Regions from separate parts of the Staphylococcus sp. GW821-FHT11H10 genome, predicted to be linked through region 1. Evidence: predicted binding sites of a transcription regulator. Region 1 holds the regulator's gene; each other region holds the start of a gene.
The links. The regulator Rex, encoded in region 1, represses fermentation and respiration genes when NADH is low (regulators of the CRP and FNR family bind a similar motif). The targets are predictions, from matches to a motif close to TTGTGAAATATTTCACAA.

Region 1 (3,224 bases):
CAATAGCACTATTGCGAATGGTCTTTTTATCAGGTAATCGCCATTTAAATTCACGTGATCCTTTAGCAGCAATATAAGAACCTAAGAATATACCTAAAATTAATAAAACTCCCCAATCAATTAGCTTAGTATCACCTGTTATTAAAAAAGTAATTAAATTTGCTGAAGGTGTGGTAATGCCTAAGCCATAATCTCTTCCAGTAGAAATACTCATTGGCCAAGCTATCAAAGCAATTAATCCTACTGCAATACCAGCTACAAATGGATGGTATCGTTTTTCAAATAAATAGTGTCTCAAGCCACTATATTTTTGTTTAAGCTTTGGAACTGCAAATTTGGGTTTTGGTTTACGTAATGTTTTAGTTACAAAAATGATAGTTATAATTGTTAATACTAACGTAAACACCCACATAGGAATACCGGTAGTCTGAGACATATTTGCATTAATGTTTGTAGGTTTATTAATCCATGACATTACTGGAAGTAATATACCAGTTTTAGTAATAGCAGCAGTTACAGCATATAGTACGAGCGCTACCCAACTGCCAATCAAACCTTCACCAGCTCGATACCATGTACCTGTAGCACATCCTCCTGCTAATACAATACCGATTCCAAATATAAAAGCACCAATAATTGTACCTATAATTGGAAATGTACTATCTGGGATAGATATAACATTTAATCCAGTTAAAATAAGTAGTCCAATACTTTGGACAGTAATAGCAACTAATAAGGCATAAAACATTTTATTATTTTTTTGAACGTACATATCTCTGAAGCCACCAGCTAAACAGAAGCGTGTACGTTGCATCACAAACCCTAATAATATACCTACTATAAGACCACTAATGATCATCCATATCACTATCAATTCATCCTTTCCCGATTGTTTTACTAAGGTGTTATAATCAATTGTACTAAATTTTGCAACATCTTAAAATTAAACGCTTTTGATTTTAATAATATGATGTTTTAAAAACTAAATGAAATTAATGAATGTTAAACGCAAATTAAAAACACCCCTCTTATAAAGAAGGATGCAAGAATATAAATATAAAAATTAATTAGAATAGTTTTTCATAAAGAATAGCAATGATTGCAATTCTATGCCCAAGTCAATATGATGCACTTGTACGGTATTAGGTACTTCTATTCTAGCTGGTGTGAAATTTAGTATACCCTGAATATCAGCTTCAACCAACTGATTTGCAACGCGTTGTGCTGCTTCCTCTGGTGTAGTTAATATTACAACATTGATATTTTGAGCATTGAGTACTTTCTTCAAATCGTTCATATGATGCACAGATACATCACCAATCTCTGTTCCGACAATCTGTTCATCTATATCAAAAGCCTCAGTTATTGTCATTTCATCATGAATTGAAAAGTTATATGTCAAAAGTGCTCGACCTAAATTACCAACACCTACTAAAGCTATGTGTATATTATCACTATCACTTAATGCTGTTTTAAAGAATTCTAATAGACTATCTATATTGTAACCGTAGCCTTTTTTGCCTAATTCTCCAAAATAAGAGAAATCTCTTCGGATGGTTGCTGATTCAATATTGAGTGCCTCACTAATAGCCTTAGAATTAACCCTATCAATGCCTTTTGACTTGAGTGTGTTAACGAATCTGTAATATAAAGGTAATCGCTTCAAAGTTGCCCGTGGAATTTTAGATTTATTATGAGCCATTTAAAATGCCCCCCTTTATGTTTGAATTTTATAATCTATGTATCCAAACTATTTTGAGTGCTATACGTTTTAAATTTAAAAATGTCGTTATGTCCTATTATGAATACTGGAATATTATACCCTAACATATTTTAAAAATAAATAACTTAGTTTCAAGAAACTAAGTAATACGGTAAAATATAGAGTAATATACAATCTAATTTCGAGTAATAAACTTATAAATAGAAAGGTGAAACCTGAATGATACTCTTGCAATTAAACGATATTTCGAAATCATTTGATGGCGAAGATATTTTCACGCGTGTGAATTTCGAAGTAAAAACAGGCGAACGAATTGGTGTCGTAGGCAGAAACGGTGCTGGTAAATCGACTTTAATGAAAATCATTGCCGGTGTTGAAGACTATGATAGCGGTCATATATCAAAAATCAAAAATTTACGTATGGGTTATTTAACACAGCAAATGACACTTAATTCATCCGCTTCAGTCTTCGAAGAAATGTCAAAACCGTTTGAACATTTAAAAAAAATGGAACTTCTAATTAGAGAAGAAACGAATTGGCTAGCTGATCATGCATCTAACTACTATTCCGAAGAATATCAACAACATATGGAACGCTATGAATCTTTAACTAATCAATTCGAACAACTTGATGGTTATCAGTATGAAAGTAAAATCAAAACTGTTCTACATGGTTTAAATTTCAATGAAGATGATTTCGATAAACCTATCAATGATTTCAGTGGTGGTCAAAAAACGCGATTATCCTTAGCCCAAATGCTATTGAATGAGCCAGATTTATTACTACTAGACGAACCTACAAACCATTTAGATTTAGAAACGACGAAGTGGTTAGAAGATTATTTAAAATATTTCAAAGGTGCCATTGTTATTATCAGTCACGATAGATATTTCCTAGATAAAATAGTCACTCAAATATATGATGTTGCACTTGGCGATGTTAAACGTTACGTCGGAAATTATGAACAATTTATTGAGCAACGTGATAAATATTACGAAAGCAGAATGCAAGAATATGAACGTCAGCAAGATGAAATTAAACGATTAGAAACATTTGTAGAGAAAAATATAACACGTGCTTCAACTAGTGGAATGGCAAAAAGTCGTCGAAAAACACTAGAAAAAATGGAACGTATTGACAAACCTATGTTGGACGCAAGAAGTGCTAACATTCAATTTGGCTTTAATCGTAATACAGGTAATGACGTTATGCATATACGTAATCTGAAAATTGGTTATGACTCGCCTATAACATCTCCTATTAATATTGAAGTAAGTAAGGGGGATCATATTGCCATTATTGGCCCAAATGGCGTAGGTAAAACTACTCTAATCAAGACCATCGCTCAACGTCAAAATCAATTAGAAGGTGAAATTACCTTTGGTGCAAATCTTCAAATTGGTTATTACGATCAAAAGCAAGCTGAATTTAAATCTAATAAAACAATTATCGACTATGTTTGGGATCAATATCCAACAATGAATGAAAAAGATATTCGCG
Region 2 (3,224 bases), on a different contig from region 1:
TACCGTCCCTATAAAAGTCGGCCAATCCATAATTTTTTCTCGTTTCAATTATGTTCCTCCTCAAAATTGTTGTTTCGATAAAAATTAAAAACCACTTTCTTGTCACGGTTTATTCACATATTGACGATATCTAAAATTAAATAAAAATGCAAATTACATTCAAATTATACTTTCCTATTTATTGAATAAATATATATTTCAGACATATTTTAAAGCTTTAAAAATCGCCATAACAACAGTGTTAAATTTAAACTTAACGTATTTAACAAATTTTATATTGTATTAATTTTGCATAATAATACTGTTATTATGAATTTATATTTATTTGAATTCTTTTAAAATACCTGTTCATTTTCAAAAGAAAAGACCACTAAACTTTGAGCATTTGCCCAAAATTAGTGGTCTTATAATCTATAATCCCAATAAAAATTTAATTAAGAATCCAACCACGATTGATACACCAATCGCAAAGAACCCTGGAATAATAAAACTTGTTGCACGCGTGCGTCCGGTCTCATCTAGATTAACTGCAAATAATAATGTTGGCTGCGCTGGAATGACGAAATTGACATTAAGCGTTTGGACCATTGCAATGAAATACATTGGTGGAATACCCATACTCATGACAATCGGCACCATAATGGAGGCTGTTGCAGTTTGCGAGATAACGATCATTGCCACTATGGCAACTAAGACAATGACTAGCCAAGGTATAGATTGAATTGTTTGTCCAATATCGTCTTGTATAATTTTTAAATTTTGCGGTGCATTAAATACAGTAGCACCTAACCAACCTGGGCCAAGTACTGCAAAGAGTGCACCAATAGCTGATTGCGCAATATTAGATGACAATATATCACTCGTGTTAATCTTCATCATTAATAAATTAATTGCAACACTCAAATACATAAAGAATTGGACGATTTCCGTCATAGTTACTTTAACTTGTTCACCATCAACATTAAATGAAGGCATTAAATTTGGAAAAATACCAAAAGTTAATATACCTGCAACACATAATAAAAATCCAACTACGCCTAATTTGGTTTTCGTTGTAAATGATTGTTTGACTGGCACTTCAGGCGTATGTGCAATTTCACTTGCAGTGACCGTTGTCTTACGACCAACAAATGTACAAAAGACACTCAACATTAGCATCGTAATAATCGCTGTAGGTAATACAATACTTAAATATTGTCCCATTGATATATGATAACCAGCCATTACTGATATGATATAAGCTGTTGCCGATGCTGCAGGACTACATAATAAGGCTAAATTTGCAGTCAAAACAGATGCGGTGAGTGGTCGTTTAGGTTGGATATTTGCTCTAACAGCAGTCTTAGCAATAATAGGCTCTAAAGATAACGCAATATTTGCGGTACCTACACCAAATACAAACAGAAAGACAATCATTGGTGCGATAAAAATAATGGATTTCGGGAAACGCTCGATAATTTTAGAAGCAAGAAAGACTAAATAGTCTATTCCTCCCGTAGCTTGTAAAGTACCACCAGCGATACCGATAGATAAAATGATTAAAACTGCAGTGACAGGTGCTGAACCTGGAGGCAATTGAAAGCCGAAAATCATAATGAGTTGTGCCACAATGGCGAAGATACCACACCCTAATGCACCAGCTGTGCGAAGCCCTAATATAATAGCCAGTATCATTATGATGATTTCTACTACAAACAGTAGCATGATGAAAGCTCCTAACTTTTCTGAAAATTATTGTGATTTTTTTAACATACATAGTTTATCACTTGCAGATGTTAAAAGTATAGAAATGAAGAAAATTTGAGATATTAAATGTAAATAAAATGTGAACATTCAACCTTACTATTCAATTTATTTCTCATAAATTTCAATTTAAAAACCCTTGAAAGTATGCTTGATATAGCATCTTCCAAGGGGTTTATAATCATTATTTCTCACGATGATTTATATGCTCATCTTTGAGCGTTCCTTCTTTAGTTGGTGCCTCTTCATAGTCACCATCTACACCTTTATCATCAGTATGACCTTTTGCCATTTCTAAATTTTTCTCAGTTTCTTTTCGTTTTTCTTTTTTAGAGCGTTTATCATATGCTCGTTCTTCTAATAATGAACCCCAAATGAGGCCACAAATAATCGCAATAGTTACAATAGCAATTAGAGCTAATATAATCCACTTAATTACATCAAACGTCATCTCTACTCACCCTCCTTCACAATTAAACATAATATTCTTTAAGCATTATTCTTCTTTATATTATGTTTCCCTTTATACTTGGGCTTCAATCACACGAAGAACTATCTTGTCACAGTCTTTACTCAAAAGAAAAACCACGACTCCGTATGATAAGGAATCGTGGTTAAAAGTGATTTCAAATTATGAAATGTAGTTGTATGAACCAGCTTGGCCAGCTGAGATTGTACGTGATGAAACGACACCAGGTCCACCATTATAGTTCATTTCTGAAACTTTAACTGAACCATCATCATTTACACTTTCAACATATGCAACGTGACCGTATGCACCTTGAGATGTTTGCATTACTGCACCTGCTTTAGGTGTGTTATTAACTGTGTAGCCATCTGCAGCTGCTGCAGTTGCCCAGTTATTTGCGTTACCCCAAGTGCTACCAATTTTACCGCCTACTTTGTCATATACATAATACGTACATTGACCTGCAGTGTAAAGGTTTGAACCTCCACTTGATTTACCAGCTAATGCTTCACTACTAGAACTTGAGCTAGCGTTTGAACTAGTTGATTGTGTAGTTGGTGCATTTTGAGTTGTGACTTTAACGTTACGATCTGAAGTTGAATAACTAGCACCTAAACCACCACCAGCATTGTTGTTTGCTGTGTATGATTGAGTGTTTTGGTTTGATTGATTGTTATTGTAATTATAGTTGTAGTTATTGTTTGATTGAGTATTGTTTACTGCTTGGTTGCCAGTGTTTTGTTGACCACCTTGTTGAGCTTGAGATGGGCTCCAGTTACCTTGCCATTCATAATGATAATTACCTTGTTGGTCAATTGTGTAAGTGTAACTATATGAATATGGGTCATTAGGGTTATATCCATTATTATTTTCCGCTGCGTCTGCATCTTGATGTGCTAATCCGAATGTTGCAATACCTGCTGTTGCGATTGTAGCTGTAGCGATCTTTTTCATAATAAAATATCCTCCTAGAATGTTTAAAGCTTATTTTTTCTCGTGGCTACCTGCAATT
Region 3 (3,224 bases), on a different contig from region 1:
ATAACAGAGAATGTACCATCATTTTGAATGTTTGCATGATAACGTTCATTTGCGAAGCGTGATTCTTTTTCATCTTGATGGTCATGTGGATATACCATATTTAAATAGTAGTTTATTGCTGGACGACATTTTGGACAGCCATTTTTATCTTTAAAGTCTAGTACGTGACGTACTTCTTTTGATGTTTTTAGTCCTTTAGCTCTTATTTGCGTAACAATTTGATCACGTGTTAAATCAGTACAAGCACAAATTCCGGTAGGTTTCGCTGCTACAAAGTCATCACCTAATGTGCATTGTAATAACTCGCCAATTTGTCCTTTACATTTACCACATGAATTACCCGCTTTAGTTGCTTTCGTTACTTCTTCCACTGAAGTTAATCCTTTAGTCGTAATCGCATTAACAATCGTACCTTTATCTACACCGTTACAACCACAAATCGTTTCATCATCTGGCATATCAGCGATAGAAGTTACCGCTTCTTCTCCACCTTTGTACAATAATGATACTAATGTATAGTCTTCTAATGATTCATGTTTTTTCATCATATTATAGAATCTTGAGCCATCATCTGTATCACCATATAATACTGCTCCGACAACTTGACCATCACTCAAATAGACTTTTTTATAAATATTATCGACACTGTTGAAAATTTCAATACCATGGACATTTTCATTTTCAACAATTTGTCCCGCACTATATAAATCACAACCAGACACTTTTAATGAAGTGAAAGTTGTAGAACCTTTGTACCCTTCTGTTTCTTTTCCAGTTAGGTAGTCAGCTAACACTTTACCTTGTTCATAGAGCGGTGCGACTAAGCCATATACTTTGCCGTCATGCTCTGAACATTCGCCAACCGCATAAATATTAGGGTCTGATGTTTGTAAATAATCATTAACAACGATACCTCTATTTACTTCTAGACCTGCATCACGTGCTACTTGAGTAAATGGACGGATACCGACTGCCATGACAACTAAGTCTGTTTCGATTATTCTTCCATCTGCCAATTTAATCGCTTCTACATCATCTTTACCAATAATTTCTTTAGAGTTCGCTTGTAACTCGATATTCATACCTTGACGTTCTAAATCTGCTTTAAGCATGCCTCCAGCTTTACGGTCTAACTGCATTTCCATAAGCCATTCTGCTAAGTGTAATACAGTTACTTCCATACCTTGATCCATTAAACCACGTGCACATTCAAGTCCTAATAATCCGCCACCAATAACGACAGCTTTCTTTTTCGTTTTAGCGATTTCAATCATGCGTTCAGTATCTTCGATTGTTCTCCAACCTATAACACTTGGTAAATCTGATCCAGGTATCGGTAATACGAATGCACTAGAGCCTGTTGCAAATATACAAATGTCATAATTCACTTCAACACCTTTTGATGTTGTTACTGTTTGTGCTGAACGATCAACCGTCTCTACTGGGTCGTTGACGATGAGCTGAATGTTGTTCTCTTCATACCATTCATATGGATTCATTATTGTTTCTTCTACAGTCATTTTCTTCTGTAATATATTTGATAACATTATTCTGTTATAGTTTGGATAATGTTCTTTCCCAATAATTGTAATGTCAAATTGTGAATCTGAACGCTCTAGAATTTCTTCTATCGTTCTTAATCCCGCCATGCCGTTTCCAATCATCACTAATTTTTGTTTAGTCATAAAATATGCCCCTTTTATCACTTTAAATTTACTTATTTTCCATTTGCAATTTTTTGTTTTTTAAAATGTTTGATATTCAACATTTGTTTCTTCACTGCTATTCTATAACAGATTCCACTTCAAATGTGATGATTTTCACAAATTAATTAAAAATCGGGGAATTCCCTAATACGTTCAATAACTTGTCCAAATACAATAAAAAACTGAGACACATTGTGCCTCAGCTTATAAATCCTAATTAAATGTTAATTGCTTTAAACGTTCACTAATAATTCTCTTTAATATGTTATCGAAATTAATAGATGGTGTAATGTGAAGCGTACCCTGTATATCCATTTCTGAAATGAGTCGTTTTACTTTATTTACTAGTCGCCCATCATATAAAAACATTGGCACTACAATAAGTTCATCATATTCATTCGAAAGTTGATCCAAGTCATTTCTAAAAGTAATGTCACCATATAGCGTACGACAATAGATAGGTACAGGTTGATTCATTTTTTCACTAAATTCCTTTAACTCATCATGTGCTTTCGTATATGAGAAGCTACCATGTGCGATTAATACAATCGCATAATTAGAGGAGGTAGAATTTTCAACATCTTGAATACGTTTTTCAACTAAATCCACCATATAGTCATGCGTACCAAGCGGTTCACTAATTTCGTAACTTATTTCAGGATGATCTTTTTTGATATTTGATAAAATTTCAGGAACATCGACGATATAATGCATTGCCGAAAAGATCAAAAGAGGTACAACTTTAAATTGAGTTTCACCTTGCTTTATTAAGCGACCAATCGTTTTTTCAATACTCTTTTCTTCACTTTCAATAAACGCTAATTCATATTCATACGATTCATCACTTAATAAACGATCTAAGAATTCTCCCAACGCTTTATTTTGATCACCTTTTCTCATGCCATGTGCCACTAATATATTCGCAACCAATGGCTTCATCCCCTTTATATTAGACTTTATTACTTTTAAAATTTGGTCATTAAATGCTTTAATGTTGATTAAAATGATATGTTTTAATCATCATTTAGTCAACTTTTTCAATAATGTGGTTAAATTAATTCAATAAAAAAGGTTGTGCTATCTACTCATTTAACTTAGTGATAACACAACCCTATTATTGATTACTTAGCTTTCATACTATCACGTGAACCATTTAAATACGCATATACTAAACCAATAAATATACCACCACCGATATAGTTACCAATTAAAGCAAACACAATATTTTTAATAACACCTAACCATGATAGTGCATCTAAATTATAGAACACCATACCTGCGTATAAACCAGCATTGAAGACAACGTGTTCATAACCCATGAATACAAACACGACAACCCCTGCAGCAATAAAGAATGCTCTTGCCAGTCCTTCTTTAAATAACATAGACACGTATATACCAATATTAATAAAGAAATTACAGAAGATTGCTTTAACTAAAATATTTAACCAAGTTGATTCTACCGTTTTCATATGTACTGTCTTACTTAAGCTGGCAATCATTTCTGGCGTCATAATA
Region 4 (3,224 bases), on a different contig from region 1:
TGCCATTGACATCGCTGGATCAATCTTAGAACCATCTTCATTTTCTAATTTTAAGTTCCACTTCTTGCCTTCTTCCCAGCGTTGACCCATTGTGCCATTAGGTACTACAAACTGATGACTATTCATATCGTGAATGACTGGTTTCCATTCGCTATTTTCACTTTCCATACCTAAATCACTTGCACGTAAGAATCGTCCTGCTTTATAGCCATTGTCATCTTCATCTAACATAATCACGAAAGGCATATCTGAATATTGTTTTGAATAGTTAATGAACATTTCACTAGGATTATCTTGATAGTATTCTTGTAAAATAACATGTGTCATTGCTTGTGCTACTGCTGCATCAGTACCAGGATTAGGTGCTAACCAGTTATCCGCGAATTTAACGTTTTCTGCATAGTCAGGTGCTACTGAAACAACTTTAGTCCCTTTATATCTCACTTCAGTCATAAAATGAGCATCAGGTGTACGTGTAAGTGGTACGTTTGAACCCCACATAATAATATATGAAGCATTGTACCAATCACTTGATTCAGGTACGTCAGTTTGTTCACCCCAAATTTGTGGTGACGCAGGCGGTAAATCAGCATACCAATCATAAAAACTTAACATTTCTCCACCGAGTAAGTTGATAAATCTTGCCCCTGCAGCATAACTTATCATTGACATGGCAGGAATTGGTGTAAATCCTGCGATTCTATCTGGACCATCCTTTTTAATTGTATAAAGAATTTGTGCAGCAATAATATCTGTTACATCTTTCCAGTTAGCTCGAACATGTCCACCTTTACCACGTGCTTGTTTATATGCTTTTGCTTTCTCTTCGTCTTCAACAATAGATGCCCACGCTGCAATACGATTTCCATTATTTTCTTCTAACGCTGTATTCCATAAATCTAATAATTTCCCTCTAATGTATGGATATTTCACACGAAGTGGACTATATTCATACCAAGAGAACGACGCACCACGCGGACATCCACGAGGTTCAAATTCAGGCATATCAGGCCCACAACTTGGATAATCAATTTGTTGATTTTCCCAAGTGATTACGCCGTTTTTAACAAATACTTTCCATGAACATGACCCTGTACAGTTAACACCATGTGTTGTTCTAACTACTTTATCGTGACTCCATCTTTCACGGTACATTTTTTCCCATTCTCTACTTTTGCTCTCAAGAACTGACCAGTTACCATTAAATGTCTCAGTTGGTTTGAAAAAGTTTAATCCAAATTTTCCCATCTATATGAATCCTCCTACCGTTAAAGGTATTAACTTATTCCGATTTGCCGTTTTACTTTTGAATTTATAATGATTGTACAATTTTTCACATTCATTAGGTATTAGGGAATGTCCTAATTCGCATGGGGGAATCCCTAAAAAACAAAAAAGCAGGTAGTGGTACATAACGTTCTAAGAATTCGTTATACCACTCCTGCAAGGATGACTTATAAATTAATATATTTAATTTTATTGTTATTGATTATTTGTGTGTATAATTGTTGTTGTGATGGATGGTAACTTTCATCAACGTGCACTATACAACGATATCCTGTTTCAGATAATTCTTCAGCTTTCAATAAAGCATCTTCTTTCGAACCTTTTATAACATATAATGAATCATCTAAATTTCTTTCATGCTCTTGTTTCAACACTTTATCTTTATCAATATAGTCAACAATCGCACCTAAAATGCAAATGCCTGGTTCGCCTTCAAGTTCGTGTTGCTGTAATTGATGCTCAATGGTGCTTAATTTACCAATGATGACGCGTTGGTTATGACACGTAGCATTAAACACAATTGCTATCGAATTGTCCTCTGAAGTATAAGCTGTGATTTGATCAATGATACGGCCCAATCGTTTTATCCCCATATAGATGGCTAATGTCCCACCATTAATCAAATTACGTATATCTGTTTCTTGATTGATTGAATCTTTGAAATGGCCTGTTGAGAAAGTCACACTAGGCGCTACTAATCTCATTGTTAAGCCTAAATCCATTGTTGCAACAGCTGCACTTGCTGAAGTTACACCAGGAACAATTTCATATTCAATACCATAGTCTTTTAAAGTATTGACTTCTTCAGTAACACGACCAAATATTGCTGGATCGCCACCTTTGAGACGAATGACTGTTTGGTACTTTTTAGCCGCTTCAACGATTTTTAAATTAATTTCGTCTTGTTGTATATGTTTAGCGTAAGGCTTTTTACCTACATCAATGAATTCCGCATCAGCGGGTGCATATTGAAGTATGAGTGGGTTTACTAAACGATCATATAGAATAACTTCAGCTTTCTTAATACATCGTTCTGCTTTTTTCGTTAAAAGATTAGGATTACCAGGTCCAGCACCTATCAAGTAAACCTTTGATTTTTCATCTACAGACATACATAAACGTCTCCATCGATGACTTCAACTTGATATGTTTCAACACATCCAGTATCAGGTTCTTGTACCTCGCCACTTCTCAAATCAACCTTTTGATCATGTAGAGGGCAATAAACGTAATCGCCACTTACTGTTCCTTCTGATAATGGCCCTTGTTTGTGAGGACAAATATTATTAATTGCATGAATGTCTCCACTTTCAGTTAAGAAAATGCCAATTTCTTTACCATCAACAATCACTTTTTTTCCAATCAATGGTGTTAATTCTTCTAATGTCGTTACTTTAACTTTTTCCATAGATTTCATATGTTACACCCTCTCAACTTCAAAGATTTTTCGAGCTTCTTTATCTTCAACGATTGCTTCCCAAGGTTCGCCATGTCCATCAATCGCTTTTTTAGCATCCATAATTCTATCGAATAATTCTTTTTGACGTTCAGGATCCAGTAGTACTTCTTTAACATTTTCAAAGCCTAAACGATTTAACCATGGTGCAGTTCTTTCTGCATAAATGCCTGTTTCACGATAATACTGCATTAACGCACCACATAATTGAATAACTTCATCTTCAGTTTCAACGGTAGTTAATAATTTACCAACTGTAACATCTGTACCTCCATTACCACCGATGTAAATTTGATAACCGTTTTCTACTGAGATAACACCGAAATCTTTAACTCCTGATTCAACGCAACTACGTGGACAACCAGATACACCCATTTTAAATTTATGTGGTGTGTCAATGTATTCGAATGTTTTTTCTAAGCGAATACCTAAGCGTGTAGTGTATTGAGTACCGAATCGACAGAATTCTTTACCTACACAA

Region 2: a site for Rex is predicted at 1,735-1,752, ahead of AC1RRU_RS04610 (anaerobic C4-dicarboxylate transporter family protein). Genes of this name have one in related genera too.
Region 3: a site for Rex is predicted at 1,809-1,826, ahead of nirB (nitrite reductase large subunit NirB). Genes of this name have one in related genera too.
Region 4: a site for Rex is predicted at 1,322-1,339, ahead of AC1RRU_RS02205 (nitrate reductase subunit alpha). Genes of this name have one in related genera too.

The regions. Positions count from the first base shown of each region.
Region 1 is NZ_JBXARC010000014.1:37,801-41,024, forward strand. Features, by position in the region: gene AC1RRU_RS08630 (YeeE/YedE family protein) at 1-868, opposite strand, end outside; gene AC1RRU_RS08635 (redox-sensing transcriptional repressor Rex) at 1,064-1,702, opposite strand; gene abc-f (ribosomal protection-like ABC-F family protein) at 1,943-3,224, shown strand, end outside.
Region 2 is NZ_JBXARC010000005.1:83,942-87,165, reverse strand. Features, by position in the region: gene AC1RRU_RS04615 (BCCT family transporter) at 1-48, opposite strand, end outside; gene AC1RRU_RS04610 (anaerobic C4-dicarboxylate transporter family protein) at 412-1,704, opposite strand; gene AC1RRU_RS04605 (hypothetical protein) at 1,928-2,194, opposite strand; gene AC1RRU_RS04600 (CHAP domain-containing protein) at 2,375-3,166, opposite strand.
Region 3 is NZ_JBXARC010000002.1:135,132-138,355, reverse strand. Features, by position in the region: gene nirB (nitrite reductase large subunit NirB) at 1-1,685, opposite strand, end outside; gene AC1RRU_RS02185 (sirohydrochlorin chelatase) at 1,920-2,636, opposite strand; gene AC1RRU_RS02180 (formate/nitrite transporter family protein) at 2,828-3,224, opposite strand, start outside.
Region 4 is NZ_JBXARC010000002.1:138,566-141,789, reverse strand. Features, by position in the region: gene AC1RRU_RS02205 (nitrate reductase subunit alpha) at 1-1,248, opposite strand, end outside; gene cobA (uroporphyrinogen-III C-methyltransferase) at 1,455-2,399, opposite strand; gene nirD (nitrite reductase small subunit NirD) at 2,390-2,704, opposite strand; gene nirB (nitrite reductase large subunit NirB) at 2,708-3,224, opposite strand, start outside.